4 regions of the Bradyrhizobium sp. USDA 4510 genome follow, and region 1 is predicted to be linked to each of the others. Evidence: riboswitches for the same ligand, from Rfam matches in the RefSeq annotation. Region 1 holds a riboswitch; each other region holds the start of a gene.
What was found. A riboswitch is a leader RNA that binds a small molecule or an ion and turns the genes downstream of it on or off. The one in region 1 is predicted to bind cobalamin.
Positions count from the first base shown of each region.

Region 2: another riboswitch for cobalamin. It lies ahead of ACVMDN_RS35220 (TonB-dependent receptor); the one in region 1 lies ahead of ACVMDN_RS33195 (TonB-dependent receptor).
Region 3: another riboswitch for cobalamin. It lies ahead of ACVMDN_RS02305 (ribonucleoside-diphosphate reductase subunit alpha); the one in region 1 lies ahead of ACVMDN_RS33195 (TonB-dependent receptor).
Region 4: another riboswitch for cobalamin. It lies ahead of ACVMDN_RS11075 (DUF1636 family protein); the one in region 1 lies ahead of ACVMDN_RS33195 (TonB-dependent receptor).

Region 1 is NZ_JBSSBT010000001.1:7,107,130-7,114,937, reverse strand. Features, by position in the region: gene rpmE (50S ribosomal protein L31) at 1-197, opposite strand, end outside; gene ACVMDN_RS33215 (ABC transporter ATP-binding protein/permease) at 392-2,248, shown strand; gene ACVMDN_RS33210 (hypothetical protein) at 2,401-2,793, shown strand; gene ACVMDN_RS33205 (amidohydrolase family protein) at 2,947-4,437, shown strand; gene ACVMDN_RS33200 (CobW family GTP-binding protein) at 4,439-5,368, shown strand; cobalamin riboswitch at 5,596-5,791, shown strand; gene ACVMDN_RS33195 (TonB-dependent receptor) at 5,900-7,808, shown strand, end outside.
Region 2 is NZ_JBSSBT010000001.1:7,544,576-7,552,383, reverse strand. Features, by position in the region: gene ACVMDN_RS35220 (TonB-dependent receptor) at 1-808, opposite strand, end outside; cobalamin riboswitch at 918-1,115, opposite strand; gene ACVMDN_RS35215 (FecCD family ABC transporter permease) at 1,228-2,271, shown strand; gene ACVMDN_RS35210 (ABC transporter ATP-binding protein) at 2,268-3,041, shown strand; gene ACVMDN_RS35205 (ABC transporter substrate-binding protein) at 3,242-4,057, shown strand; gene ACVMDN_RS35200 (MBL fold metallo-hydrolase) at 4,226-5,266, opposite strand; gene ACVMDN_RS35195 (DsrE family protein) at 5,605-6,060, opposite strand; gene soxB (thiosulfohydrolase SoxB) at 6,057-7,805, opposite strand.
Region 3 is NZ_JBSSBT010000001.1:484,539-492,346, reverse strand. Features, by position in the region: gene ACVMDN_RS02320 (secretin N-terminal domain-containing protein) at 87-788, shown strand; gene ACVMDN_RS02315 (hypothetical protein) at 1,661-1,936, shown strand; gene ACVMDN_RS02310 (ribonucleotide-diphosphate reductase subunit beta) at 2,240-3,313, opposite strand; gene ACVMDN_RS02305 (ribonucleoside-diphosphate reductase subunit alpha) at 3,304-5,193, opposite strand; cobalamin riboswitch at 5,356-5,570, opposite strand; gene ACVMDN_RS02300 (class I SAM-dependent methyltransferase) at 5,973-6,929, opposite strand; gene ACVMDN_RS02295 (nodulation protein NolB) at 7,107-7,319, opposite strand.
Region 4 is NZ_JBSSBT010000001.1:2,503,741-2,511,548, reverse strand. Features, by position in the region: gene cobG (precorrin-3B synthase) at 1-586, opposite strand, end outside; gene cobN (cobaltochelatase subunit CobN) at 583-3,831, opposite strand; gene cobW (cobalamin biosynthesis protein CobW) at 3,831-4,865, opposite strand; gene ACVMDN_RS11075 (DUF1636 family protein) at 4,862-5,236, opposite strand; cobalamin riboswitch at 5,331-5,542, opposite strand; gene cobO (cob(I)yrinic acid a,c-diamide adenosyltransferase) at 5,579-6,232, shown strand; gene ACVMDN_RS11065 (cobyric acid synthase) at 6,244-7,692, shown strand.

The sequences.
Region 1 (7,808 bases):
TTCTGGAAGCGCGAGACGCGGCCGCCGCGATCCATCAGCTGCTGGGTACCGCCGGTCCAGGCCGGGTGCGACTTGGGGTCGATGTCAAGGTTCAGCGTGTCGCCTTCCTTGCCCCAGGTCGAGCGGGTCAGGTACTCGGTGCCGTCGGTCATGACGACCTTAATCGTATGATAATTCGGATGAATATCGGCTTTCATGACAGTTCCTTCGGCGCGCCGGCGCCCGTCTCAAGATGTCTGGAATACGGGATTTGCGCGGGTCTATAACCCATGGAGCCCGCCAAAACAAGCCAAGAAAGGGCCTAAGCCCATCACCGGATTGGGACTTTACCGGATTTGCCAGCCGGGGGTCGGCGGGCCTATGTGGGGGGTGATAGAACCGGTCTAGATTGATGAGCGTAGCCGAACAGCTTGAGACCCCGCGCGGCGCCCCGCAGCCTCCGCGCGACGCGTTGCTCGATGAGGAAGCCTTCATCGAGAGCCAGATCACGGAGCCGGCGAAGAGCCGTGCCCGGTTGCGGCCGTTGCTTGCGCTCGCGCCCTATGTGGCGCGCTACAAGGGCCGGGCGATCCTCGCGCTGATCTCGCTGACGATCGCCGCGATCACCACGCTGATCGTGCCGGTCGCGGTGCGGCGGATGATCGACATGGGCTTCACGCCCGAAGGCATCGCGATGATCAACAGCTATTTCAGCGTGATGATCGCGGTCGTCGCGGTGCTCGCCTGCGCCAGCGCATCGCGCTATTACCTCGTGATGACGATCGGCGAACGCATCGTCGCCGATCTCCGGCGCGACGTGTTCGCGCATCTGATCTCGCTGTCGCCCTCGTTCTTCGATTCCGCGCGATCAGGCGAATTGGTGTCGCGGCTTACCGCCGACACCACGCAGATCAAGTCCGCGGTCGGCGCGTCGGTGTCGATTGCGCTGCGCAATCTGATGCTGTTCTTCGGCGCCGCCGCGATGATGGTGATCACCAGCCCGCGGCTGTCCGGCTTCGTGCTGCTCGCGATCCCGATCATCGTGATTCCGCTGGTGGCGTTCGGCCGCTGGGTGCGGCGGCTGTCGCGCACCGCCCAAGATACGCTGGCCGATGCCAGCGCCTATGCCTCCGAACTGGTCAACGCGATCCGCACCGTGCAGGCCTATACCGGCGAACGGCTCGCCAGGACGCGCTTTGCCGGCGAGGTCGAGCAGGCCTATCAAGCCGCGCGCAGCTCGACCAAAGCGCGCGCGGTGCTGACGCTGATCGTCATCTTCATCGTGTTCGCCAGCGTCGTCGTGATCCTCTGGGTCGGCTCGCACGATGTGCTGGTCGGAACCATCAGTCCGGGCCGGCTCGGCCAGTTCATTCTCTACACGGCGTTCGCCGCGAGCGGCCTCGGCCAGCTCAGCGAGGTCTGGGGCGAGGTCTCGGCCGCATCGGGCGCCGCCGAGCGGCTGTTCGAGATCTTGCGCGTCAGGCCGCAGATCGCGGCGCCCGCGTCGCCGCGCGCGCTGCCGCAGCCAGCGCGCGGCGATGTCGGTTTCGACAATGTCAGCTTCGCCTATCCGACCCGGCCCAACGCGCTTGCGGTCGATGAAGTGTCGCTCTCGGTCCGGTCAGGTGAGAAGGTCGCGATCGTCGGCCCGTCCGGCGCCGGCAAGAGCACGCTGTTCCATCTGCTGCTGCGCTTCTACGATCCGAAATCGGGCACCATCTCGCTCGACGGCGTGCCGATCCGGCAGGCCGATCCGGCCGAGGTGCGCGCGCGCATCGCGCTGGTGCCGCAGGATTCCGTGGTGTTCGCCGCAAGCGCCCGCGAGAACATCCGGTTCGGCCGGCCCGATGCCAGCGACGCCGAGGTCGAGCGTGCCGCCGATCTCGCCCATGCCACCGAGTTCCTGCGCCGCCTGCCCGAAGGCTTCGACGCCCAGCTCGGCGAGCGCGGCGTGACGCTGTCCGGCGGCCAGCGCCAGCGCATCGCGATCGCGCGCGCGATCCTGCGCGATGCGCCGCTGCTGCTGCTCGACGAGGCGACCTCGGCGCTCGACGCCGAGAGCGAGACGCTGGTGCAGACCGCGCTGGAGGAGTTGATGCGCCACCGCACCACGCTGGTGATCGCGCATCGGCTGGCGACCGTCTTGTCCTGCGACCGCATCCTGGTGATGGACCAGGGCAGGATCGTCGAGCAGGGCACCCACGCCGAACTGGTCGCCGCGGGCGGCCTCTACGCCCGGCTGGCGCGGCTGCAGTTCGAGGGGATCTGAGCGAATTGGGCCTCGGCGCGCTCCGCCTATGCGATTCCTATGCGATCGGGCGCGCGCTCCCCTCGAAAACCTATTCCCGCGCAAGGATAGTCGCGCCGCGTCCGACCTCCCTCGACAGCCGAAGGACGTCAGGCGCGCGGGGTGTTCGACTGATGCGCGAGAATGCGACCGAACCGGAGAGCAAGCTGCTCCGTGCCTGGCAGCTTGCCGTGCTGCGCTTCGCCGTGACGCTCGACGACGACGATCGGATGCACGCGCTCGGTGTGGCCGGCGAGGTCGACCGGGTGGGCGGCGCGGCCGATGACGCCTTCCACTTCTTCCGCAGGACGACCGCGGAGCTGTGCGCGGCGATCTCCGGTCAGGGCACGGATCAGGATGCTGTCATCCGGCGCTTTCTGGCGCAGATCGACAATGTCAGGCTCAAGCGTGCGGTCGAAGCGGCGATAGCCAGGGACCGCACGCCGCCGAAACTCGTGGCGAGCCGCGTGAAGCCCGGCCCCGATCTCTGGCGCGGGCTGCCGTCGCGGCGTGCAACCGGAACGTAGGAAGGGCCTCACTCTGCAATCGCCATCACGGCGCGGCGGATATTCCGTCACAGCATGTCGCCACAACCCTGGCCGGCTTGCTGCGATCAGTGCGATGCGCTTCTCTGTGCTCGACTGGAAACCGGTCGGTTTTGGAATGCGGGGAGTGGCGAGATGGGTGGCTTGGTGATCAGCGGCGGCCGGGTGGTGGATCCGGCCAGCGGGATGGACGCGATCGGCGATGTGGCCGTGGTCGACGGCAAGATCGCCGCGGTCGGCACCGGCCTCGGCGGTTCCGAACGGCAGATCGACGCGACCGGGTTCGTGGTGGCGCCGGGCTTCATCGACCTGCACGCGCATGGCCAGACCATTCCGGCCGACCGCATGCAGGCGTTCGACGGGGTAACGACCTCGCTCGACCTCGAGGCCGGCGTGCTGCCGGTCGCATCCTGGTACAAGCGCCAGGCCGAGAAGGGCAGGGTGCTGAACTACGGCGCCGCCGCCAACTGGGCCTTCGCGCGCATCGGTGCGATGACCGGCTCGAATTCGGAGAGCTCGCTGGAATCGTTTGGTGCCGCGATGCGCGATCGCCGCTGGATCGAAAACGTCGCGACCGAAGGCGAAGTCGGCGGCATCCTGGAGCGCCTCGCCAACGGACTGAATGAGGGCGGCATCGGCATCGGCATTCTCAACGCCTATGCGCCGGGCGCCGGCGTGCAGGAATTGACCGCGGTGTGCCAGCTCGCGGCGGATCATGCGGTGCCGACCTTCACCCACGTCGCCTACATGTCGCGGATCGATCCCGAGAGCGCGGCGGAAGCCTATATCCGCCTGATCGGCTATGCCGGCGCCACCGGCGCGCATATGCACATCTGCCACTTCAACTCGTCGAGCAAGACGGATATCGAGCGCTGTGTCGCGCTGATCGCGAAAGCGCAGGCGCAGGGCCTGCCGATCACGGTGGAGGCCTATCCCTACGGCACCGGCTCGACCGTGCTGGCGGCGACCTTCTTCAGCGATCCGAAATTCGAGGAGCGCAACGGCCTCGGCTACGATTCGGTGCAGCGCGTGACCGACGGTCACCGCTTCGGCAGCCGCGAGGAGCTGCTGGCGGCACAGGCCGAAGAGCCCTCGACCTTGGTGCTGTGGCATGTGCTCGACATCGAGAACAACGCGCATCATCGCGATCTGCTCGATATGGCGGTGCTGTATCCGGGCGGCGCGATCGCCTCCGACGCGATGCCGTGGACGCTGTCGGACGGCCGCCCCTACAGCGGCGACGCCTGGCCGCTGCCCGACGATGCCACCTCGCATCCGCGCTCGGCCGGCTGCTTCACCCGCTTCATCCGTGAATGGGTGCGCGAGCGCAAGAAAGTGTCGCTGCTCGAGGGCATCCGCAAATGCGCGCTGATCCCGGCCGAGATCCTGTCGGCGAGCACGCCGGCGATGCGGGCCAAGGGCCGGCTGCAGGTCGGCGCCGACGCCGATGTTGTGGTGTTCGACTACGAGACGCTGAGCGATCGCGCGACCTTCTCGGCGATGAATCGTCCGGCGGAGGGCGTGCGGCATCTCGTGGTCAGCGGCCAGCCGCTGATCAGCGATGGTGTGCTCGATGTCGCGGCGCGTCCCGGCCGGCCGGTGCGCCGGCCTATCACGGGGGGCTGAGGTGCCGGTCCCGATCCTGCTGGTCGCGGGCTTCCTCGGGGCGGGCAAGACCACGGTCGTCAACCATCTGCTGGCGCATGCGCAAGGGCGGCGCATCGCCGCCGTGGTCAACGATTTCGGTGCGATCAATATCGACGCCGAGCTGATCGCCGGCGCCAGCGACGGCGTGGTCAGCCTGAGCAATGGCTGCATCTGCTGCACGCTGGAGGGCGACCTGCTGCGCACGCTCGCCACGTTGCTGCGGCGTGATCCGCGTCCCGAATTCATCGTGATCGAGACCAGCGGGATCGCCGATCCCGCCGACATCGTGCGCAACCTGATGGATCCCGTGATCTGGAAGGAGGCGCCGCTGGAGACCGTGCTGTGCGTGGTCGACGCGACGCAGCCTGCGGCGATGCTGAACGATGCGCTGCTGCGCTCGCAGCTCCGGGCGGCGGATGTGGTGGCGCTGAGCAAGGTCGATCTGACTGACGCCGCTGCGTGCGCCGCGATCCGCGACGCCGTGCGCGCGGTGCGTCCGGCGGCCGTGGTGGTCGATGCCTTGCATGGCGAGGTGCCGGCCGCGCTGCTGTTCCCAGCGGACCTCGATCATGTGTCGGCGCCGCGCGAGACCGCGCCGCGACGGCCGTCGTCCGATCGCTTCGACACGCTGAGCTGGACCTCGGAGCGGCCCGTCGTGCTGCCGCGCTTGCAGCAGGCGATCGGCAGACTGGCGCCGAAGCTGGCGCGGGCGAAGGGATTGTTCGAGACGGTGGAGCAGCCCGGGCGGCTGACCGTGCTTCAACTCGCCGGCGGCCGCGCGACCTTGGCTGCGGGCGGCGTCCCGTCGCCCGGCGTGCCGCGCACGCGCATCGTGTTCATCGCCGAGATGGGTGCGCTGTCACGCGCGGAGATTGATGAGGTGATGCAGGGATGCGTCGAGGCTCAGTGACGCGAACCTACGTTTCCCGTCATCCTGAGGAGCCGCGAAGCGGCGTCTCGAAGGATGAATCGGCCGCCAGCCGGGCCGTGCATCCTTCGAGACGCGCGTGCCGCGCTCCTCAGGATGACGGGTTGCTTTTCGGCGTCAGCCCTCGACGTCGCTGTGTCATCGCCGCAGCATCACCCGCAAAGCAGGTCTGCGACAATCGCATCGAATTGACAGCTCTGCAGCCAGCACCTATCGTTTTTGCCGACGGTTCCCTTCGGGGATCAAAAGGGAATGCGGTGCGAGGGTAACCCCAATGCCGCAGCTGTCCCCGCAACTGTAAACGGCGAGCCTTTCGTCAATTTGCCACTGGGCCATCAGGCCCGGGAAGGCGTCGACAGGCGATGACCCGTGAGCCAGGAGACCTGCCGTCAGTCGTGGTCACACGCGAGCACATCGGGCGGGGGCGTCCTGGTGGGATCGGAGCACTGCCTTTTTTGGCAATGCGCCAGTCCACGTTCGCGGTGACGTGCCACGTTACCGCGAGTCCTTTTCATGTCTCCGTCCTCTCCCGTTGCGCGCAAATGGCGCCTCGGTCTTCTCTGCTCCCTGTCATCATTGTTGTTGCCGGCCGAAGGCTCGGCACAAACGCCGCCACCAACCAGGCTCGATCCGATTGAGGTCGCGCCTTCCGCTGCGCCAAAGCCGAAGCCTGCGGCGCGCAGCCGTGACATGACCGCTGCGGCGCGGCCACGGCCGAGGCCTGCAACAGCCGGCAACGCCCCGCGCGTCGCGGCGTCGGGCGTACCGGGATCGGCATCGCCGACGCTCAATGCCACCACGCAGGGCGGCACCGGCAGTCGTCTCAACCTGACGCCGCTGCAGACGCCGGCCAGCGTCGAGATCATCACGGCGCAGACCATCGCTGAACGCGGCCAGCATAATGTGCTCGATGCCGTCACCCAGGACGCGGCCGGGTTCGTCGCAACGCCGGCGCCAGGCAATGGCGGCCTGTCGTTCAGCACCCGCGGCTTTGCCGGCAGCAACTCGGTGATGACGCTGTATGACGGCACGCGCTTCTATATCGGCTCCGGCACGCTGACGTTCCCCTATGACACCTGGTCGACGCAGCGCATCGAAGTGCTGCGCGGCCCGGCCTCGGTGCTGTACGGCGAAGGCGCGATCGGCGGCGTCATCAACGTGATTCCGAAGAAGCCGCAGAGCACGCCCTATAACGAGGCCGAGGTTTCGCTCGACAGCAACATGACGCGGCGGCTCTCGGTGGACAGCACCGGTCCGATCAATCCCAATGTGTCGTACCGCATCAACGCCACCGGCAACATGTCGGACAGCTGGGTCGATCGCGACAAGACCTCGAACGCGGTGGTCTCCGCTGCCGTGCGGGTGCAGGCGTCGGACAATCTCGCCTTCACGCTCTCGGAAGATTACGGCGATCGCAGCCCGTCGCGCTATTTCGGCACGCCGCTGATCAACGGCGCGATCCAGGACGCGCTGCGCTTCAAGAACTACAATGCAGCGGACAGCGCGATCCGCTATCAGGACAGCTGGACCCGGTTCAAGACCGAGTGGGACGTCGCCGACGGCATCAAGGTCAACAACACGCTGTATTACCTGACCAGCGAGCGGCACTGGCGCGACATCGAGAACTACACCTGGAATCCGAAGACCCAGCTGATCGATCGCACGAGCTATATCGAGATATTCCACGACCAGAAGCAGCTCGGCAACCGGATGGATACGACCTTCAGCGGCCACGTGTTCGGCCTTGCGAACCAGGTCGTCGCCGGGTTCGACGTCAACCGGATCGACTTCACCCATACCAACAACTCGCCCTATGGCGGCGCGTCGTCGGTCAATCCTTATGTGTTCGATCCCGGATCGTTCTTCGCCACGACGACGGCGACCACGCCGGGCTTCAACGCGATCGTCAATCAATACGCGCTGTTCGCCGAGGATCGGCTCTCGCTGACCGATCAGTTGTCGCTGGTGACCGGGGTCAGGTATGATCGCCCCGAAGTGGACCGCACCGACTACAAGACGCCGGCAAACAGTTTTGAGACGACGCTATCGGGCACTAGCTGGCGCGCGGGCCTCGTTTACGAGCCGATCAAGAACCTCGCGTTCTATGGCCAGTACGCGGTCGGCGTCGATCCGGTCAGCAATCTGATCTCACTGTCGACCACGCAGAAGACATTCCAGCTTGCGACCGGCAAGCAGACCGAGATCGGGGTCAAGCAATCGTTCTGGGGCGGCCGCGGCGAGTGGACGCTGGCTGCCTACGAGATCGTCAAGACCGGGCTCACGATTCCCGATCCCGGCAATCCCACCGGCGGCCTGGCATTGCAGATCGGCCAGCAATCATCCCGCGGGGTCGAAGGATCGATCGGGCTCGCACTGAGCGACGGCTGGCGCGTCGACGCCAATCTTGCGCTGTTGCGCGCCA
Region 2 (7,808 bases), 440 kb from region 1:
CCGACTTGATGCCGTTGCCGTAGAACGAGGTGGACCACGGGCCGGAATTGAGCGCCGCGGAGACCGCGGCCATGCGGGTGTTGAACGAGCCAACTCCGGCCTCGGCCCGCATCGTCGTCGGCGGGCCGCCGACGCCGGTCTTGGTGATGATGTTGACGACGCCGCCCACCGCGTTGTCGCCGTAGAGCACCGCGCCGCTGTTGCCGCGCGTGATCTCGATGCGCTCGATCGAATCGAGCGGAATCGTGGTGAGGTCGAAGCCGGCCTTGTCGACGTCGTTGAGGCGGCGGCCGTTGAGCAGGAAAAGGGTATTGTCGGTCGCGAATGCGCCGAAGCCGCGCAGGTCGACCGACGTCTTGGCGCCGTTCGGTCCGCCATAGGGCGTTTGCAGCTGCACGCCCGGCACCTGCGCGAGGATCTCGGGTAACGACTGCACCGGCGAATGCGCGATGTCGTCGGCGGTGATCACGGCCGAGGAGGAGCCGACAATGCCGGCGAACTGGCGGCCGCCGGTGCCGCCCGTTCCGGTGGCCACGCCGGTCCCTGTCGTGCCCGATCCGGCTCCGCTGCCTGTATTGTTGCCTTGCGAGGTGCCCGGCGCCGGGCGTCGCGGCGCCGGCGCTTCGTCAGCGGCCGGCCTGGCGCGCGTGACGTTCTGGTCGCCCGGCTTGGTGACTTCGATCGCCGGCAGCTGATCGGGAGCGGGTGCCTGCTGCGCCCGCGCTGCGGAGACAAGGATCGCCGGCGCGATCATCGTCGACGCGAGCAGAAGCGCGCGGCGCCGCCGATGGAAAGGGAAGGAGAACATAAGCAAGGCCTCGGCAACGTCAGTGGCACGTCACCGCGAACCAGTCTCACCATCGTGCTCACAGCATCAGGTGAAGCTCATGCCTGTACTCCCCGACCGGCAGCATCGCGTGTGACCACGGCTGACGGCAGGTCTCCTGGCTCGCGGGTCGTTACCCTTCGTCGCCTTCCCAGGACCGAGATTCCCAGTGGCCTGTGACGAAGGATTCACCGCATACAGTTGCGGGGGCAGCCGCGGCGTTGGGGAAGTTTCCCCGTACCGCATTCCCTTTTCATCTCATGAAAGAACCGTCATGTTCATCTAGGGTTCGGCCGGGTAGCAAAGTCAATCCGGCGGAAGTCGGGCGGCGGCCGCGCGGCCACGGTTTTTGTCGAGTGTCGCTTGTCTGCCACGGCGATCGCTGTAAGAGCATGGATCCGATGAGCGCGCAGGATTTTGCCTTGGCGGCCGAGGTCGCGGCGCGGCGCCGGTGGGGCGCCACGGCGGCGCTGCTCGCGCTCGTGGTCCTGCTGTGTGTGCTCTCGCTCGGCATCGGGCCGGTGCGGCTGTCGCCGCTCGCGGTGATCGAGGCGCTGTTCGGCGGCGGCAGCGATGTGGCGCAGGTGATCGTGCGCGAGATCCGCCTGCCGCGCACCATCCTGGCATTTGCGATCGGCGGCATTCTCGGGCTGTCCGGTGCGGCGCTGCAAGGGCTGCTGCGCAATCCGCTGGCCTCGCCGTCGCTATTCGGCGCGCCGCAATCGGCGGCGTTCGGCGCGGTGCTGGTGATCGCGCTGGGCCTCGCCGATGTGCGCTCCTACGCGCTGCCGGTGGTGGCGATCATCGCCGCCTTCGGCTCGGTGTTCGCGCTGCTTGCGATCGCCGGCAGCAATGCCGGGCTGTTGATCCTGATCCTCGCTGGGCTCGCGATCTCGAGCTTTGCGGGAGCCGCGACCGCACTGGTGATGAATCTCTCGAGCAATCCGTTTGTGGTGCTGGAGATCGCGTTCTGGCTGCTCGGCTCGCTGGAGGACCGCAGCTTCCAGCACGTGGCGCTGGCGCTGCCCTTCATCGTCGCGGGCGCCGCCATCCTGCTCAGCCAGGCGAGCGCCTTCCGCGCGCTGACGCTTGGCGAGGAGGCGGCGCAGAGCCTCGGCGTCGACGTCGGGCGGTTGCGGCTCTTCGTGATCACGGGCGTGGCGCTTGGCGTCGGCGGCGCGGTCGCAGTCACCGGCACGATCGGCTTCATCGGCCTGGTTGCGCCGCATCTGATGCGTCCCGTGATCGGTCACGATCCGGCGCGGCTCTTGGTGCCCAGTGCGCTCACCGGCTCGGCGTTGCTGCTCGCGGCCGACATCGCGGTGCGCATCATTCCCTCGACCTCCGACATCAAGGTCGGCGTGCTGACCTCGATCATCGGCGTGCCGTTCTTCCTCTATCTGATCATGCGCGAACGCCGCGCGCTCGGCGGAGGCGTGGCATGACGCTGCTCTCCGCCGCCGCTCTCAATGCCTCGCTCGGCAGCCGCAAGGTGCTGCACGATGTCTCGCTGTCGTTGCCATCGGGCCATCTGGTCGCGCTGGTCGGGCCGAACGGCGCCGGCAAGACCACGCTGCTGCGCGCACTCTCCGGGCTGATTCCGTCGGGCGGCGAGATCCGGATCGGCGGCGATCCGCTGGCGTCGCTGCCGCTGCGCGAGCGTGCGAAACGTTTTGCCTACCTGCCGCAGGGGCACATGGTGCACTGGCCGCTGCCGGCGCGCGACATCGTCGCGCTCGGCCGCTATCCGCACGGCGCGACCGATCCGGCGCGGCTGTCGCAGACGGATATGGAGGCGGTGCTGCGCGCGATGCAGGCGGTCGACGTCACTGAGTTCAGCGATCGCCGCGTCACCGAACTCTCCGGCGGCGAGCGCAGCCGCGTCGCGCTGGCCCGGGTGCTCGCGGTGGAGGCGCCGGTGATCCTCGCCGACGAGCCGACCGCCTCGCTCGATCCACGCCACCAGATCGACGTGATGCAGAAGCTGCGCAACGTCGCCGATGCCGGTGTGCTGGTGATCGTGGTGACGCATGACCTGGGACTCGCCGCGCGCTTTGCCGATCATGTGCTGGTGCTCGCGGAGGGGCGGCTGGCAGCGCAAGGCGCGCCCGTCGAGGCACTGTCGGAGAGCGTCCTCGCCAGCGTGTTCCGGGTCAGCGCCTATCGCGCCGAATTTCAGCGCGAAGCCGTCATCGTGCCGTGGGCGGACGTCTGATGTGGCCACGGCCTCACCACAAGCTCAGTTCACCTCTCCCGCTTACGGGGGAGGTCGCTGCGCTCGACGAGCGCAGCGGGTGGGGGCTCTCTCCACGATATGGCTCGCGGCGAAACCCCCACCCCAACCCTCCCCCGCAAGCGGGAGAGGGGGCGCACCTTCAGCGTGGCAGCCATCTCGCTTCGCTTCATCTTGGTGCGGTGGTCGCGATACTGCTGTGGCTTATTTCCGCCGGCGCCGCGTTCGCCGCCGGACCGCGCATCGTCTCGATGAATGTCTGCAGCGACCAGCTCGTGCTGTCGCTGGCCGATCCGGACCAGATTATCGGCCTCAGCCGCTTCTCGCGCGATGCCTGGCAATCCTGGGCCGCGGAGAAGGCGCGAAACTTTCCGCGCCTGTCCGGCGAGGCCGAGGACGTGCTGCTGCTCAAGCCCGACCTCGTCGTGGTCAGCCTGTTCGACAAGCGCGCGACCCGCGATCTGTTGAAGGCCCACGGGCTGCACCTCGTCGAATTCACCGTGCCGCGCACGCTGGACGAGGTGAAGGACCAGATTCGCGCGATGGGCGATGTGGTGCAGCATCCCGATCGCGCGGAGGCCGAGATCGCGCGCCTCGATGCGACGATCGCGCATGCGCGGGCGGCGGCAAGCGCGCATCATTACCGCGTGCTGCCGCTGGAGCGGCGCGGCTTTGTCTCGGGCGACCATAGCCTGGTCAGCTCGCTGCTGGCGGCAGCCGGCCTCGCCAACGCCGCCGGCGAACTTGGCGTCGGCGCAGGCGGGTTTGCTTCGCTGGAGGCGATCGTAAAACTCCGGCCGGATTTCATCCTGGTGTCGGAAGCCGGCGACCGCGCCGAGGATGACGGTCGCGCCTTCCTGCTGCATCCGGCGCTGGAGCGCTTCTATCCGCAAAGCAAGCGCATCGTGCTGCCGGAGCGGCTCACGGTGTGCGGCGGCGTGATGCTGGCGGATGCGCTGGATCGCCTGACGGAAGAGTTGCAGCGAGTGACGCAGTGACCTTCCAAACCCGTCATCCTGAGGAGCGGCGAAGCCGCGTCTCGAAGGATGCACGGCCCGGATACTTCCAGGAGTTCGCGGAAGGAGTGTGGCCGTCGCCCTTCGAGGCTCGCTTCGCTCGCACCTCAGACGGTGAGATATTTGCGAGCGGGCTAAAGGGTTATGAGACTATCCCATCACCACCGGCCCGCCGGCCTTCTTCCACGCATCGATGCCGCCATCGATATGCGCGGTGTTGGCCAGTCCCGCCTTCTTCGCGGCGGCCACCGCCATCGCCGAGCGCTCGCCGAAGGCGCAGAAGAACACGACGCGGCGGCCGGTTGCGGCGGCGACCTCGCGCAGCATGCCGCCGGGCTGCAGGGTGGCGCAAATCCCCGGATAGGGCGCGTGCAGCGCGCCCGCGAGCGTGCCGTGCTTGGCCCGCTCGCCGCTCTCGCGCAAATCGACCAGAAGGATATCGGGGCGGCCGAGACTCGCGATGGCGTCGCGCGCGCTGAGGGAGAGGCCTTCCTTGGCGAGTTCGTCCTGGTGCAGGCCGACATGCATGTTGGCGGGCACCACGACGTCCATCAGCTTCGGGTTCGGCAAATTGAGGTTGTTCATCAGCTCGACATAGTCGTCGATCGATTTGACCTGCAGCCGCGGATTGTAGCGCTTCTCCTCGCCGATGGTGGAGACGGTGTCGCCCTTGTAATCATGCGCGGGGAACACCATGGTCTCCTCCGGCAGCTTCAGCAGCCGGTTGAAGATCGAATCGTACTGCGCCCGCGCGCTGCCGTTCTGGAAGTCGGTGCGGCCGGTGCCGCGGATCAGCAGCGTGTCGCCGGTGAAGACGCGGTCGCCCATCAGATAGCTGTAGGAATCGTCGGTGTGGCCGGGCGTGTACAGCGCCTCGAGGCAAAGGCCCTCGATCGTCACCTTGTCGCCGTCGGAGACGCGCATCGACACCACGTCGGCCTTGCTCTGCTCGCCCATGATGGTGATGCACTGGGTGCGGTCGCGCAGCTCGCCGAGGCCGGTGACATGATCGGCGTGCAGGTGCGTATCGACGGCCTTGACCAGCCTGAGGTCAAGTTCCTGGAGCAGCTTGCAGTAGCGATCGGCCTTCTCCAGCACCGGATCGAGGATCAGTGCCTCGCCGCCGGCGCGGCTCGCGAGCAGATAGCTGTAGGTTCCGGATACGCTGTCGAAGAGCTGGCGAAAGATCATGACGGCTTACCTATTCTCCGGGCCGAGTCACATGGAGGATATTATTCCATAGATAGGGTCCGTTCAAAGCAAATCCATCCCCACCCCAGCCGGATCCCGTCACCCTGAGGAGCGCGCTCTTGCGCGCGTCTCGAAGGGTGGACGGCCCGGGTCTTTCCGCGAATGGGACAAGGCATCTGGGCCGTGCATCCTTCGAGGCTCGCTCCGCTCGCGCCTCAGGATGACGGGATATGCATCGAGGTCGTGGAAGAGACGAAGTTACGGCCGCACGTAACTCCAGCCTGCTCCTGCGGGCGCGCGTTCGCGCGACCCGTTGGCTCGCAATGACGACGGGGCCGTTACGGCCGGACCAGCGTGTATCCGTTCTCGGTGAGCAGCAAGATCTGCGCGACGCCGACCTGCACGGGGGTGGCGACGGCGATGTAGTCCGGCCGCTTGCCGCTGTCGCGTTCGATCGTGTCGACGGTGTTGAGGCAGATGTCGACCCGCGCGCCCTGCGCGACCAGGCTCTCGACCAGCTTGCGGTTCGGGTTGTCGGGCTTGAGCAGGTCGATGCCCGGGCCGAAGGCGACGATCTCGACCGCGACCTTGTCGGGGTCGTAGTGCTTCATCAGATTGTTGGCGACGCTGATGACGAGGCCTTGCTTCCTCGGATCGTTGTCGGAGAGCTGCAGCACGACCTTGTGCTCGGCGAACGGCTTGTCCTGCAACGGCGCCTGCTGGGCACGCGCGAGCGGCGTCGCCAGCGCGAGCGCAGCAAGGCCGAATGCCGCGATCAGCGCGCGGCGCGTCATCCGTGCCTCGCGATGCCCGGGTTGTCCTCGACGCCTTTCAGCGTCACGCCGGGTTCGTCGCGGTTCGGCGGCCGGCCGGAGCGCAGGTGCCTGGCGACGACATCCCAGATCGGCGCGCCGCTCTGCTGGTTGACCGAGGCCCAGCCTGCGACCTTGTAGTGCTTGCCGGCTTCGAGACGCTTGCCGTTGCCAAGCTTCAACTCGGAAATGCGCTTGCCGACAGTCTCGGCCGGCGTGCAGGTGTAGGCGAGGCCGCCGACGCGGACCATGTCGCCGCCCTGCTGATAATAGGGATCGACGTTGAACAGATTGTCGCAAACGTCTTCCAGCACATCCTTGATCTGGCTACCCGTCATCTTGGCGACGTAGGTCTCCGGATAGGTGATCGCGGTTTCCGACAGCACGTCTTCCATGGTCAGCGGCTGGCCGGCGAGCGTGGTGATGCCCCAGCGGAAGCCCGGCGACAGCGCGATCTCGGCGTCGAGCTCGTTCAGCAGCGCATCGCAGATCAACTGGTCGACGGTGCCGGAGAAATTGCCGCGGCGGTAGAGCAGCCGGTCGGCCGAGGCCAGCTTGTTGTTCCATTCGTCGGCATGCGGATCGCGCATCTTGTCGATCAGCGTCTGCATCGCAGGATCGGGCTTCAGCAGTTCGGCGAACACCGGCAGCAGCCGGTAGCGGACATTGGCGACCTTGCCCTTGGCAAGGTCGAGATCGAGCACGCCGATGAATTTGCCGTTGGAGCCGGCATTGGTCACCAGCGTGACGCCGCCGGCATTGGTCACCGTGATCGGGATCGGGATCGCGTCGTGGGTGTGCCCGCCGAGGATGACGTCGATGCCGGTGACGCGGCTGGCGAGCTTGAGGTCGACATCCATGCCGTTATGCGACAGCAGGATCACCGCCTCGACCTTGTCGTTGTTGCGATGGCCGTCGACGAGCTTCTGCAGCTCCTCGTCGCGGATGCCGAACTTCCAGTCCGGCGTGAAGCGCTTCGGATGCGCGATCGGCACGTAGGGGAAGGCCTGGCCGATGATCGCAACGCGATGGCCGCCGATCTCCTTGATGAAGGACGGCTTGAACACCCGTCCCGAAGCCGGGTCGAACGCCTTGGCGTCGTTGAACGCGGCTTCCTCGGTCAGGAACACGTTCTGCGCCAGGAACTCGCCCTTGAAGCGGGAGAGGTTGTCGCGCAGCACCTGCTCGCCATAGGTGAATTCCCAGTGCCCGGTCATCGCCTCGATGCCGAGCAGATTGGCGGCCTCCACCATGTCGGCGCCGTTCATGGCGTTGGCGAGCGCCGAGCCCTGCCAGAGGTCGCCGCCGTCGAGCAGGATCGAACGCTTTTCGCCGACATCGGCGCGCAGCTTGTCGACCAGTGTCTTCAGGTGGGCGAAGCCGCCGAGCCGGCCGAAACGGCCGGCGGCCTTCTCGAATTCGACGCAGGTGAAGGCGTAGGCGTCGGCGCTGTCGGGCCGGATGCCGAAGCGGTCGAGGAACGCCTTGCCGACGAGGTGCGGCGGCTGGCCGGCCATCGCGCCGACGCCGAGATTGACGCCGGGCTCGCGGAAGAACACCGGCTTCAGCTGCGCATGCGTGTCGGTCATGTGCAGGATGCGGGCGTTGCCGAACCGCTCGAGGTCGTAGACGCTGGCGGTATCGGCGCTGCGCGCAAGGCGGGGCAGGCCGGCCGTCAGCGTTGCGGCGGCCGCAGCTTTCAGGAATTCCCGGCGGCGGATGATCATCAT
Region 3 (7,808 bases), 6.6 Mb from region 1:
GGTTATTACGCCATCTAATGATCACGTTTGGCTTCCAAGCTGGAACGAAATTTCAGGTTTAATTCTCAGGTGGAAGGCCTTCGGGAATGCTCGTTCGATCCACGATGGCGCAAAGTTTGAAGAGCAGTCTCTATGCCGGAGCTCTCATTTGTCTTGCAATGGTGAGCGCGTTTGGCGCGCCCCTGTCGCTGCCTTCGACTCCTTATAGCTATACGGTTCTCGATCAGGACCTTGCTGCCGCGCTGCAGGAGTTCGGCAACAATCTCAATATCAGGGTCAATGTCAGCACTGAAGTGAAGGGCCGGATTCGCGGGCGAATGCCGGACCTGCCGCCGCGCGACTTCCTCGAGCGTCTGACCAACCTGTACAATCTTCAATGGTACTACGACGGCCTCGTGCTTTACATATCCGCAGCCCACGAGGCGCAGAGCCGGCTGATTGTGTTGAACCCGATCAGCTTCGATGCGTTCAAGACCGCGCTCGAGGCGCTCAACATCTCCGATGAGCGCTATATCGTGAAGCCGGCGCCGGGGGATGGTCTTGTCCTGGCTTCGGGTCCGCCACGCTTCATCGCGCTGGTGGACCAGACGCTGAAGGGTCTTGTGGCGGAGGAGCAGGCGCGGCGCAATCCCGCCATCGCCGAAAGGCCGCCGCGGGATTCCGTTTTGATGTTGTTTCGTGGCTCCTCCAGCGTGGTTATTCGAGATGGGCGCCCGGAAGGGCATTATGCGTCCGACGCGCCGCGTCAGGACGGCACCGTGCGTGGAGCTGACACAGGCCAGAAATGACCTAATTGATGCGAGGCAGCTTGAGCCGAAGTCGATCCAATCTGCATCGGCTCAAGTCCTTCTGATCGTCAGCTTTTCGAAAGCTAATGCTCCCATGGGCGTGCGGACGCTGGACGGCGGGGCCTCCTACCGACCGCAACGGATGTGGGCAACCAGCCACCCTTGACGCGAGCGGAAGCTGGCAAGCGCCATCTTTGACGGAAGCTCGGGGCCTCAAATATCGATGAGAGCCTTCGAACCGGCTGCGTCAGAGCCGCAGGGCATGTCTCGCTCGATCCGCTCCATCATCGAAAAGGAGTAACAGGATGGATTTCAATGCAATCGGTCCAGCGAATACGAGGCCAGAGCCCGACTTACCAGAACCGTCTATGGACGCGACCGGCTTTGAGCAGCGGCTCAGTGGCGCGCAAGCTGGTGCTCTGCCACAGCACGCAGCCCCGCCGGTCCTGCAGGGAGGCGCCTATTCGCCATATTTGGACGCAGGTCATCCTTATTCACCGTACTTGGATGCTGGTCACCCCTATTCTCCGTACCTGGATTTAGCGCATCCCTGGCCGGACTTGGATCGGGAAAATGATCCGTTTACGCCAAGCGCGGAGCACGTCGCGCCAGAACCGGAAAGCCCGCAATATCTCCCCCAGCAGACGATCGCTCAGGCGATCGAGGCACATCCTGGTGTCGATCAGGATCTGATATGGCAGAATGTGGCCGGCCCTTCACACGCTGGGCCATCGTACGCTGGACCACTGCTGGAGGGACCGTCCCATGCCGGGCCATCGCACGCCGGTCCCACCCACGCTCGGCCATTGCAAGCGGGCCCCTCTCAGGCTGGTCCGTCCGAAACTGCACCACCAGAACTTTCCGAGCTCCGGATGCTGAACGGACGTCTCGCCAAGGATTACTGGGTTTTCACTGGCCAAACGGCCACAGCCGCTCAGATCGATATGCTTGAGCGCAGCGGAGTGAAGCCGAGCAAGGACCACCCCACAAAGGTTTTTACCTTTCTCGGCGTGCCTCACACAGCCGAATGGAGAGAAGAGGGCTTCATTCGTCTTACACCGTCGCTGGACCAAACCCTTTGGCCTGAAGAGCCGGCTGAAAATAGATCTTTGGACTCCGACTCTGAGGAAGATCCGCGTATCCGCTAGGGACGGGCCGTACCTTGGCTGGGCCACGTCCTGGAAGCGGATAGATTAAAAATTGCGACGGCAGCAGCAGTTGGTACGGGCCCGCAGCCGGCAAATATTGCCATTCACCTGGTTTAAGCCCACTTGATCATTACAGAATCGGTCAAGTCAGAATAGCTGCACGCTCGAGATGAACGATCGCAGCCGTCCTCCTGTCGTTTTAGTCTCTCCGTCCCGCTGTGCCGACGCCACGAAGTCGGCAGCCTTGATCATCAACGCGATCGTCACATGCACAATCGCCCTTGATGATTAGCTCCAGCATGACTACGTCCGGCCGAAAGCTGCCCACACCCCGTCTTCGCCATCCCAGCTGCCGCGGCTCGCCGCCTTGGAGTATTCCGTGGCGCGCTGCTCGAAGAAATTGGCGTGCTCGACACCGTTGAGAATCTCCACGAGCCATGGCAGCGGATGTGCCTTGAGCCGGATGAACCCGCCCTCCTTAGCCTCGAAGAAGCCGAATACCGGGGCAATCCGCAGCTGGGTCAGTCGCCAGTCGGCGACGTAGCGGACGTAGGCATGGATCTGCTCGGGATTCATACCCTCGATCTCGCCGAGGCCAAAGGCGAGGTCGACGAAGTTCTCCTCCAGCTTCACCATGGTCTTGGCGACGTCGATGATATCGTCACGGACGGAGCGCGTCACCGCGCCAGTTTCGCGGTGCCATTCGTGAAACAGCTTTATGATGCCCTCACAATGCAGGCTCTCGTCGCGCACTGACCAGCTTACGATCTGTCCCATACCGTTCATCTTGTTGTGGCGCGGAAAGTTGAGCAGCATCGCGAAGCTCGCGAACAACGCCATGCCTTCGGTGAAGGCGCCGAACATCGCCAACGTCCGGGCGACATCGGCCACGGTGCCGACGCCGAACTCGTGCATGTAGTCGGCCTTCGCGCGCATCTCGGCATAGCCGCGGAATGCCTCGAACTCGGTTTTGGGCATACCGAGCGTTTTGAGCAGTAGCGCATAGGCATCGATGTGGACCGTCTCCATGTTGGTGAAAGCTGCAATCATCATCTGGACGGTGAGCGGCTGGAAAATCGGGATGTAGCGCTTAAGATAGTTGTCGCCGACCTCGATGTCCGATTGAGTGAAGAAACGGAAGATCTGGGTGAGCAGCGCACGTTCGTTGTCGGTGACGCGGTCCGACGCCCAGTCCTTGAGGTCTGCGCCGAGCGGCACCTCCTCCCCCATCCAATGGGTCTGCTGCTGGCGCTTCCAGAACTCGTAAGCCCAGGCGTAGCGATCAACGTCGTAGCTGCCGGTCGAGTCGAGGAGGCCGACGCGCTGCTTGCCGATCAGCGTACGCGGATCGACGGACGAGAGATCGATCACTGACATGCGAGGCACTCCTCATAGTCGGTGCGCTGCTGCGATGGTTGCGGGGGCGCAGCCTTGTCGCCATCGGCGATGGCGCCGGCGAACGCCGCGCGCGAAATAGATTTTGAACGGCAGTAGTAGAGGCTCTTCACCCCCCGCTTCCATGCCGTCCAGTGCAGCATGTGAAGATCCCATTTATCGACGTCAGCCGGCAGATAGAGGTTGACCGACTGGCTCTGGCAGACGAACGCGGCGCGGTCGGCGGCAAGTTCGACGATCCAGCGCTGGTCGATCTCGAAGGCGGTGCGAAAGACCGCTTTCTCGATTTCCGAGAGGATGTCGAGATGGGCGACCGAACCCTCGGCGGCGATGATGGACTGCCAGATCGCCGAAGTATTGGCGCCCTTGGCGGCCAGCAGCTTGGCGAGATGCCGATTACGCACCGAGATGGCGCCGGACAAGGTCTTATGGGTGTAGATGTTGGCCGGGATGGGTTCTACACAAGCGCTGGTGCCGCCGCAGATAATGCTTATCGAGGCGGTCGGCGCGATCGCGATCTTATGGCTGAAGCGGGCCATCACGCCTCGTTCCAGGGCATCCGGGCACGGCCCCCGCTCGCGCGCGAGCGTCACGGATGCCGCATCAGCATCGCGACGGATTTTCCGGAACATGTTCAGATTGAACGACTTGGCCACGACGCTTTCCATCGGAATGCTCTTGGCCTGCAGGAACGAGTGGAAGCCCATGACGCCAAGGCCGACGGAACGCTCACGCAAGGCGGCGTAGCGGGCACGCTTCATGACGCCCGGCGCCACCGTGATGAAGTGGGTCAGCACGTTGTCGAGGAAGCGCATGACGTCCTCGATGAAGCCAGGCTCCTCGTTCCACTGGTCCCAGGTCTCGAGGTTGAGCGACGACAGGCAGCACACGGCGGTACGCTCCTCGTCGCGATGATCGATGCCGGTCGGCAGGGTAATTTCGCTGCACAGGTTGGACGTTGAGACCTTGAGGCCGAGCTCGCGCTGGTGCTTGGGGAGCGCGCGGTTCACTGTATCGATGAACAAGAGATAAGGCTCCCCCGTCTGCAGCCGGTTCTCCAGGATGCGTTGCCACAGCTGGCGGGCGTCGATTTCGCGGATAACCTCCTTGGTCTTCGGACTGCGCAGAGCGAACGCAGTGCCGGCGCCTACGGCACGCATGAACTCATCGGTGACGTTGATGCCGTGATGCAGGTTGAGACTCTTGCGGTTGAAGTCGCCGGACGCCTTGCGGATCTCGAGGAACTCCTCGATCTCGGGATGGTGGATATCGAGATAGACCGCAGCCGAGCCGCGCCGTAACGAGCCCTGGCTGATCGCCAACGTCAGGCCGTCCATGACGTGGATGAACGGGATGATGCCTGAGGTAACGCCGCCCTTCACCTGCTCGCCGATCGAGCGAACATTGCCCCAGTAGGTGCCGATGCCGCCACCGTTAGAGGCAAGCCATACGTTCTCGTTCCAGGTGCCCACGATGCCTTCGAGCGAGTCCGACACCGAGTTAAGGAAGCAGGAAATCGGCAGGCCGCGCGTCGTGCCGCCGTTGGAGAGCACCGGTGTGGCTGGCATGAACCACAGCCGAGACATCGCATCGTAGAGACGTTGGGCATGCGCAACATCATCCGCGAAGGCGCAAGACACCCGCGCGAACATGTCCTGGATCATTTCGCCGGCGAGCAGATAACGGTCGCTCAGCGTCAGCTTGCCGAACGGCGTCAACAGGTCGTCGCGCGTCCGATCGAGCTTGAGATCGGCCGGCTTTGGCGATGGCGCAAGGGGGTACGGCAGCGGGGCCGGCGACGGCGGCGGCACAAGACACAACTCAGGCGCGCTGGGCTCTGCCTGCAATGGCTGCGACCTCACGCGCGCCGGCTCCTCAATGAGATGACCATGCTGATCGAAATCGTAAGACGGCGACATCGGCAACCCCGCGATGTTAGGCGGGGGGGACTGCGCGGATGACTTGCGAGGAAACCGGTCAAACGTCTCCGGCTGCAAGCGACCCAACGGGGCACCCCGCCCGAGGACTTTCGTTCAGTCGCGGCAGGTCTCCTGGCTCGCGGGTCGCCGCGGCTGTCGGCCTTCCCGGCGCTGTGCTGCGCCAGTGACCATGATGACAACCGCTCGCCGCTTACAGTTGCGGGGGCAGCCCCGGAGTAGCCGTTCGGCGCACCGGGTTCCCTCTTAGCTTCCGACCTACAAAATGTTGGGGCCAGAAGACCGTGACTGGCTAGACATAGGCACTACTCGCCGGGATTCGTCAACTGGGGAGATCCAGATTGAAACGCAAAAACATACCGAAGCCCGGACGACTTTGTCGCCGCTGTCGGCTTCTGCTGCAGGTGATTGGATATGCCGTTGGGCTGCATTACCGGTTTCCGTCAAGCCTGCGCAAAGGTCGAGGGAATTCCTGGCTCGCACGTCGCATTGATGGAATCTAAGAAACGGCGCGTCAGTAGAGGAGCAATTCGGCCAGACGCTTGATTTGATTCGCAGCGCTCCTGCTCGCCGCGACCAATGGCATCTGGACGAATTCGTTATCCACTCGCGGGCGAACAACATCGGCTCTGGCGCGCCGTCGACCGGAATGGCCTTGCATCCAGCCCCGAACCGAATCGCGCTGCACAGTGGTCCCACGCCTGTCACGGCTCCAGCGCGACCTGCAAGCCCTCCTTACTTTCAACATGAACGTAACGGGGTCCGATCGGCCGTCCCCTGCCGCTGGCGACAGTGACAATGTCTTCCAAAGGCATGGCGCGCGCATCCGCCTCGGGGCGAGACAAGATCAGATCGGCGTGAAACAGCCCTTCCGATTCGAGGCCGGTGGCATCCACGCCAAGGGCCGCCAAGCTGGCCAAACAGCTCTCAAATTCTTCAGCATCGCGAAAGCGACGCTGGATAAACGTTGCGCCGGCAAGACGTTCTGTCACAAGACCACGGTTTGCGAACGTCGCGGCGAGCGATTCAAATGGGAACATTCGTAGCACGAAGGAGATGATCCATGGTTGCTTCTCTGCCGCATCGAGAATCTCGCCGAACGTCTTCTCGGTAACGTAGCCGATGCATCCGGTCGACATGATAACATCCACGGAGCGGAGAATGCGCGCGCTGTCCATCGATAGCGCCTCCTTTTCAAGGTCAGCGACAATGCCCTGCTCTAAAAGGCCAACATTCTTCGCATAGCTGACCGCCGCTGCCGACACATCGAGGCCGATAAAGCGTGCCAACCCGACATCAGGCCAGGCTGCATAGAAACTGCGATCGAGACTCACCAATGTCTCAGAGCTGATCGCTCTCATCTCACGCCGGGCGTAGCGGTGACGCAAGCCCGCGAAGGTCAGCGGAAAGCGATGCACCGCTGCATTGATACCGTACGAACAACCAACATCGAGCACGACGGGCTTGAGGCCGGTGGCCGAAGCTTTCGCTGCCAGTATTTGGCGCACAACCGGCTCAGCCACGTCCGGTATCATATAATCCAGGTCTCCGAGGACCGAGAAATATGCCCTCGGATCATCCGAAGCATAAATATCGTGGAATGCAGCTTTAGACCGATTGATGCGCGAGAAATCTATCCGCAACGCAATGTCTCCTCTCATTTGCAAGCAGCTCGACGGCTGTTGCCTTCGTACCCGCCTGCACTTTGGTTATATAGGGTGTAGGCCCTTACATCCGCCGATGCGGTAGCAGAAGTGGCAAGTGAACAAGCGCATCACCCCCTCTGCGCGTCGCGGCGCGAGCGATCCTGCTGTTGTGCGAAGAAACCATCAGCCCGCTCAGCCCACCGATAGAAGCTTATTCAGAGATAAGCTGACGGCGCCGGCGCCCTTGGAGATGAGCGAAACCTGAATGACGCGATCGCCAACATCCCACAGGTTCGTCAAGGCCGAATCGAAATGATCCCTACCTTCCGGTTTACCTGCCGGATGCCAGGCGGCAGGCCCACGAAGCTGCACCTTGCTTCGAAGCTGCCTGCGCAAGACTATCATGAAACTGGTCCCGCACCGATAAACAGCCGCTGGAGAACCATTCAGCCGGGTTGAGAGAGATCGAGGCAACGGCAGGCAACATGAGAAGAACCGTTTTGTCACGTGATGAGATTGGCACCTTCGTGAGCGCGAATGGGCCAGCACCCTAGAAACGCAAGCTGACCGAAAGCTGACGAGCCTTCGTCACCTGATGATCATCGAGCGCGAAACCAGTGCCCCATCTTGAGATGCTCCGGAGATCTTGCGAGATCGTTAGACCAAATCAACGAATGCTGCGGATCGGCAGACGGGAATTGCACCAGGCCAAGTCAACGCAACCATACAAAGCTGACACCGGCATTGAAAATCCGTCCGGCCTTACTGGCAAGGCCATGTCATCAATCGTGTCGAAATCGTCTGAGCGCCGTCAGCTTCTCGAAAGCTTGTCCGTCCTAGCATACGGCGTGAAGACGGCGGTGTCCCCATGGATGGTCGCGGAACTGAGCGCTG
Region 4 (7,808 bases), 4.6 Mb from region 1:
TGGTTCCGCCGGAGGTGACAAACCATTCGGCCAGCGCCAACGCGACCTGAACGGCCTCGCTCCGCATGACCGAAAGCCCGCGCTGCGCGCCATCGGCCCGCACCAGCAGTCCCCGGCCGCGATCGCGCTCGATCCTGATATCGGCGGACGCATCCGCCAGCATCCGCGCATTGCCATCATCGATTGCGAAGCCGAACTTGGTTGGAAGATCAAACGAGGCACCGGCAAGCCCCTGCTCAAGCTCGGTCGCAAGCGAGCGCGTCTCGTCGGCGACAGTCCAGAACGGCGTCACCAGAATGTTTCGCTGCGCCTCGGTATTCGAGTCCGTGTCCAGCAACCCGAGTTCAGCGAGCCCATCGACCAGGGGCGGATAAGCTTCATCGCTGACGCCGCGAATCTGGAGATTGGCGCGGCTGGTCAGGTCGATCAGGCCGTTGCCGTATCGCGCCGCCAGCCTGGCGATTCCCGCTGCCTGCGCCGCGTCCAGCCGTCCGCCGCGCGGGCGAATGCGCACCACGAGGCCATCGCCTGACTGCATCGGCCGCAGCGCGCCTGGACACCAGCCCTTGACCGCAACCGCGCTCATGAGGCCTCCTGCAGCGCAGCCGCGATCGAATTGCGCCGCGTCTGCCAGAGCGAGGCTTCATGCAATCTCGCGAAGCAGGTTTCGATCGCAGCCAGCGCCGCCGGGTTCTCGCGCGCCATGAAGCCGCGAACCTCGTCATTGCCGAGCGTCGCATCGTAGTAGAGATCGAACAGATGCGGCGGCACCGCGCCGGCAAGATGGGCGAACGCCGCCATGTGCTCCAACGTCGCTGTGATTTCGGCGGCACCACGGAAGCCATGGCGCATCATGCCCGCGATCCAGGCAGGGTTGGCCGCGCGCACTCGCACCACCCGTGAGATTTCCTCGGTCAACGCCCGGGCATGCGGCTGATCCGGCCGCGTCGCATCGAGGTGATAGAGCGATGGGGCTTTCGTGCCAAGGCGCCTCGCCGCCGCCGCGATGCCCGCCTCGTGCGCGGCGTAGTCGGCCGCCAGCAGCAGATCGGTCTCCGGCAGATCCTGGGTGTGAACAAAACTGTCCGCAGCCGCGAGCCGCGCCTCGATGCCGGCGCGATCGGGCCGCATCTCGCCGTCGGATGCGAGAGCCCACGACGATGCCGACAACCAGGCTTCGCCGGCCGCCTCGCGCGCCTCCGGTGTGAAGACGTCGGGGACCGACGAAATGCCAACGCCATAATGTCCGGGGCGAGGACCGAACACGCGCGCGATGCGCTGCCGGTAAGGATTCTCGTCCGCCTCGTCGCTGCGTTCGGACAACGCCTCCGCCGCGGCTTCGAATAACTGGGCCAGCCCTGAGAAGACGTCGCGGAACAGCCCCGACACGCGCAGCGTGACGTCGATGCGCGGCCGGCCGAGCTCTGCCGGCGCGATGATGTCGTAGCCCGACACCCGCCCCGAGCCGTGATCCCAGCGCGGCGCGATGCCCGCGAGATGCAGGGCCATCGCAAAGTCCTCGCCGGCGGTGCGCATCGTCGAGGAGCCCCAGAGGTCGACCACGAGTCCCTTCGGCCAGTCGCCGTGATCCTGCAAATGACGGCGCAGCAGCTCTTCAGCAAGCTTCACGCCTTGCGCATGCGCCGACGGCGTCGGCACCGCGCGCGGATTGACCGCAAACAGATTGCGCCCGGTCGGGAGCACGTCGCTGCGCCCGCGATAGGGCGAGCCCGACGGCCCCGGCGCAACACGCCGGCCGGCGAGCGCACCAAGCAACGCCTCCTTCTCCGCCTCACCGCAAGCTCCCTGCCCGAACACATGCAGGCCGTCGCCGAACTGGCTTTCCTTGAGGTCGCAGACGAAACGATCGATCTGCGGAATGGCCTCGGCCGCGGAGACCGACGCGGCGAGACCGAGATCGTCCTCCAGCCCGGCGATGCGCGCTTCGTCGCGGATCGCGGCGATCAGGCGCTGCCGGCGCGCCGGATCGAGACCATCGGCGGTCGAATACTCATCGAGCAAGCGCTCAAGATTGCGCAAGCCCTTGGGGACCGCGGCCTGTGCCAGTGGCGGCGGCAGATGACCGATCGTCACGGCACCGATCCGGCGCTTGGCCTGCGCCGCCTCGCCGGGATCGTTGACGATGAAGGGATAGACAACAGGCAGATCGCCGATCAGCGCCTCCGGCCAGCATGCGGGCGACAGCGCAACCGACTTGCCGGGCAGCCATTCCAGCGTTCCGTGCGCGCCGATGTGGACGACGGCATCGATGGCCTGCCGCCTGAGCCACAGATAGAACGCGACATAGGCATGGCGCGGCGTGCGCGCCAGATCGTGATAGTCGGCGTCGCGCTGTCCCACCTCACCGCGCTCCGGCTGAACGGCGATGACCGATTTGCCGCAGCAGATCGCCGCGAAATGAAATGCGCCGTCACGGCAATCGGGATCATCTTCCGGCGCGCCCCATGCGCGGCTGAGATCGCCCTGCAGCAGCTCGGGAAGGCCGGAAAGCGCCGCACGATAGTCGGCGACGTTCCACGTCAAATTCCTGCGCAAAAGAATGTCGCCCAGTGACTCCACCGGCTCAAGGTCAAATCCCGCGCCCGCAAGATCAGCCAGCATCGCCCCGACCGAGGCAAGCGCATCGAGGCCGACGGCATGCGCGATCTGATGCGGGCGGCCGGGATAGTTCGAGAGCACCAGCGCGAGCCGCTTCTCCTGTGCCGGCTTGCTGGCAAGCCGATGCCAGGCGGCCACGCGTGCGGCAACTGCAGCGACGCGCTCGGCATCCGGTCGATGCGCAAGATGCGCGAATTGCAGCTCAAGATCGCGCTCACCAGGCGATTTGAAGCTCACGACCCCTGTGAACAGGCGGCCGTCGACCTCCGGCAGCACCACATGCATCGCGAGATCGCCGGGCGAGAGCCCGCGGAGCGACAAGGCCCAATCCTCGCGCCGCGCGGTCGACAGCGCGACCTGGAACACCGGGCATGATGCAGCGTCGAACGGCGTCGTGCCGTCGTCACCGGCCGCGGAAAACGCGGTCGCATTGACGATCGCCGCTGGAGCGCATTGCGCAAACTGAGCGCGCAGCCAATCGGCCACGCCCGCCGCCTTCAGCGAGGTGACGAACACACCGTGGGCATCAAAGCCCCTCTCACGCAATGCATCGATCAATGCATCGACCGGCGCCGTATCGCCTGCCGCGAGGTAGGAACGATAGAACGTCACCAGCACGCGCGGCCGGCCGTCCGGTGCCGGCAACGCCGTGATGGCACCGCGCCGGGAATCGTAGACGCCGATCTCGGGAAGATCGATCTCGCCGACCACCGGCCCGGCATAGAGTCCGGACGCCAGCGCCAGTTGCGCGATCACGGCCTGCGCGGCAACCGGGCCGCCCTTGTCGCACAGCACCTTCAGACGGCGCAGCGTCGAGACCGGCAAGGTCGAGAATTCATCGAGCCGCAGATCGTCGCGGCCATCCGCCGGCAGCACCACCAGGGCAATGCCGCGCTCCTTCGCCAGCCGATGCACCGCGGCCAGCCCGTATGACCAATAGGGCTCGCCGCCGATCAGCCGCACCAGAATGCCGCGGGCGTGCGAGAGCGTCCGCTCGATATAGGTATCGACCGACAGCGGATGGCGCAGCTCCGCGAGATTGGCGAGCCGCAGCGACGGCAGCGCAGCACGGCCGCGCCGCCAGCCGGCCGCGAAGGCAGCAAGATCGCTGTCGGAAAACGACAACACCACGAGATCGGCCGGATCCTGGCCGAGGTCCCTTGGCGTCGCGGTCTCCTCAAGGCCGCGGCTCTCGCGGAAGACGACGTGCATCAGACACCAAGCCGTGCCCTGATCGCGGCTTCATCGATGTCGGCATGTTCGCCGATCACGACGAGCTTCGACTGCCGCGCCCGGGCGCCCCAGGGCATGTCGAACTGATGCCGCACCCGCTCGCCGACCGATTGCACCAACAGCCGCATCGGCTTGCCTTCGACCGCGATGTAGCCCTTGGCGCGCAGCACGTTCTGCTCGCGCGCCAGCCCCTTGATCGAGGCGACCAGCGCGTCGACATCCGAAACTTCCGGAAGATCGATCACGACGGAATTGAAATCGTCGTGCTCGTGTTCCTCCTCGCCATCGTGATGCGACGGCCGCGCCGCGAGATCGCTTTCCGCCGCCGCCCCGAGCCCGAGGATTACGCGCGCGTCGATCGTGCCGTCGACGACGGGCAACATCGGCACCTCGCGCGGCATCTCGGCCGCGATCACCTCTTTCGCTGCCTTGATCCCCTCCGCCCCCGCGAGGTCCGCCTTGGTCAGCAGCACGATATCGGCACATGCGATCTGGTCCTCGAACACTTCCGACAGCGGCGTCTCGTGGTCGAGATTGTCGTCCGCCGCACGCTGCGCATCCACCGCGGCCGGATCAGGCGCAAAACGGCCGGCGGCGACGGCCTCGGCGTCGGCGAGCGCGATCACGCCGTCGACCGTGATCCGCGAACGGATCTCCGGCCAGTCGAACGCTTTCAGCAGCGGCTTCGGCAGCGCGAGCCCGGAAGTTTCGATCACGATGTGATCGGGCTTCACGTTCCGCGCCAGCAACTGCTCCATCGCCGGGATGAAATCGTCGGCGACGGTGCAGCAGATACAGCCATTGGCGAGTTCGACGATGTTCTCGGCCGGACAATTGGCGTCGGCGCACGACTTCAGGATGTCGCCGTCGACGCCTTCGCTGCCGAATTCGTTGACCAGCACCGCGAGCTTCTTGCCGTTGGCATTGCGGATCAGATGCTGGATCAGCGTCGTCTTGCCGGAGCCGAGAAAGCCGGTCACGACGGTGACCGGAATTTTGGCGAGCGTGGTCATTCTGCGGCCTCCGGCACGACGGGAAGAGGTGGAATGCGGGCGAGCGATTGCTTGCGGAAGATTTCCGGACGGCTGCGCCACGGCACGATGCCGTCGGGCGCCGCCGCATAGGCGGAGGCACCGGCGATCACATCCGCGGCATTATCAGCGGACAGTCGGCCGTAGACATAGGACCAGCGCCCCGGCGCGCTGAGCGCGACCGAGCAACCCTGGCTGCAGGCCGACAGGCATGCGACGGGAACCAGATTGACGTCATCAGGCACGCCGGCCTCGACAAGCGCGGCATGCAGGCGTGCACCGGGCGCGAGCTCACCTTCCGCCGGCGTCTGGCCGGCGCGGCAGGTGATGCAGACATGAAGTGTAACGCTCATCGCCCTTCCTGGATTGACAGCGGGAAGCGATGAGGCACACGAACCGATTTTGGACAGGTTCGTTCCCCGTCGCGGAACACCCCGTCCGCCGGTTTCACAACATGCTGCGTTGGCAGGTCTCCCGGCTTGCGGAGCAGGTTTTACCCTTCGATGCCCACCTTCCCGACTCCGTATGGAATCAGTGGCTTGGGCATCTCTCCGGTCACGGTCGCGGGGGCGGCTGCGCTTCGGGCCCGATTTAGCGGAGCCCTATCGCATTCCCTCTTCGCCTGTCGTAGGACAGGAACCAACGCAGGACCACCATTCGTCCAAGCCTCGCACTTGTCAAGCCGAAGGAATGTGATGACTTCTGATGGAAAGGGCGCTGAAGACGGCGCCGTCGGCACCGATCTTTCGCCGGATGCGCGCCACGCGGACAAGATGGCGAAAAAGAAGGCCGCCCGCGACCGCATCATGGCGACCAAGAGCGGTGAAAAGGGCCTGATCATCGTTCATACCGGCGCCGGCAAAGGAAAATCGTCCTCCGCGTTCGGCATGATCGTGCGCTGTGTGGCGCACGGCTTTCCCTGCGCCGTGGTGCAGTTCATCAAGGGCGCCTGGGATACCGGCGAGCGCCGCCTGCTCACCGGGCATTTCGGCGATCTCTGTCAATTCCACGCAATGGGCGAAGGCTTTACCTGGGAGACGCAGGATCGCGCCCGCGACATCGCGGCAGCGCAAGCCGGCTGGAAAAAGGCCAAGCAGCTGATCGCAGACCCGAGCCTGCGCATGGTCGTGCTCGACGAGATCAACATCGCGCTACGCTACGATTACCTTGCGATCGCCGATGTCGTCGACTTCCTGACCACGTCGAAGCCGCCGATGACCCATGTCGTGCTCACCGGGCGCAACGCCAAGGAGGAGCTGATCGAGATTGCCGATCTCGTCACCGAGATGACGCTGGTAAAGCATCCGTTCCGCTCCGGCATCAAGGCCCAGCCGGGCGTCGAGTTCTGACGGGCATCACGATGGCGCGCGCATTGATGATCCAGGGAGCCGGCTCGGACGTGGGCAAATCGCTCATCGTCGCCGGCCTCGCCCGCGCCGCGAGACGGCGCGGCCTGCGCGTGCTGCCGTTCAAGCCGCAGAACATGTCGAACAACGCCGCGGTGACCGTCGATGGCGGCGAGATCGGCCGCGCACAGGCGTTGCAGGCGCTCGCCGCCGGCGTCGAGCCGCACACCGACATGAACCCGGTGCTGCTGAAGCCCGAGACCGATGTCGGCGCCCAGGTCATCGTGCACGGCAAACGGATCGCCACCGCACGCGCGCGCGAATATGCCGGCATGAAACCATCGCTGATGGGCGCGGTGCTGGAGAGTTTTGCGCGCCTGAAGCAGCGCGCCGATCTGGTGCTGGTCGAGGGCGCCGGCAGTCCCGCCGAGGTTAACTTACGCAAGTCCGATATCGCCAATATGGGTTTTGCGCGCAAAGCCGACGTGCCAGTGGTGCTGGTCGGCGACATCGACCGCGGCGGCGTGATCGCGCAGCTCGTCGGCATCAAGACGGTGATCGACCCTGACGATGCGGCGATGATCCAGGGCTTTGTCATCAACAAATTCCGCGGCGATCCGACATTGTTCGATGACGGCTATCGCTTGATCGAAGAGCGCACCGTCTGGCGCGGATTTGGCGTGCTGCCCTGGTTCGTCCGCGCCGGCGAGCTTCCGGCCGAAGATGCGCTCGGGCTCGGCGAGGCGCGCAAGCCCGGCCAGCACAAGATCGCATTCCTTGCGTTGTCGCGGATCGCCAATTTCGACGACCTCGATCCCCTGAAGCTCGAGCCCGGCGTCGATCTCGTGATGGTACGTCCGGGCGAAGCCATCCCGGGTGATGCGAAGCTCGTCATCCTGCCCGGCTCGAAATCGACCCGCGGCGATCTCGCCTTCCTGCGCGCGCAGGGCTGGGACATCGACCTCCTCGCGCATCATCGCCGCGGCGGCCATGTCCTCGGCCTGTGCGGCGGATACCAGATGCTTGGACACAGCGTCGCCGACCCTGAAGGGATCGAGGGGCCCGCCGGCGAAACACGCGGCCTCGGGCTGCTCGATGTCACGACCACCATGACCGAACACAAGACGCTGACGCGCGTCAGCGCGGTGCATGCTGCGACCAGCCAGCCGATCAACGCCTATGAAATCCATATCGGGCGCACCGACGGCCCGGATCGCGCGCGGCCTTTTGCATCATTCGACGGTACGGCTGAGGGCGCGGTTTCCGCAGATGGGCGCGCTCACGGCAGCTATCTGCACGGCCTGTTCGCCTCGGACGAATTTCGCAAGGCTTTCCTCGCGCAACTCGACATCGCGGCGGCTGATCAGCCCTACGGCGCCAGGGTCGAGAGCGCGCTCGACGCGCTTGCCGAGCACATCGAGACCCATCTCGATGTCGAAGGCCTGCTCGCGCTGGCGCGTTAAAGCGAGATGATTCCTTCTCACCTCGCCCCGCGTGCGGCAGGGGTGTCCGGGGAATGATTCACTGTGTCGCGGTGCATGCTCGGCAGGACCGAGGCAAATCGGTCTTTTCTGGTTGT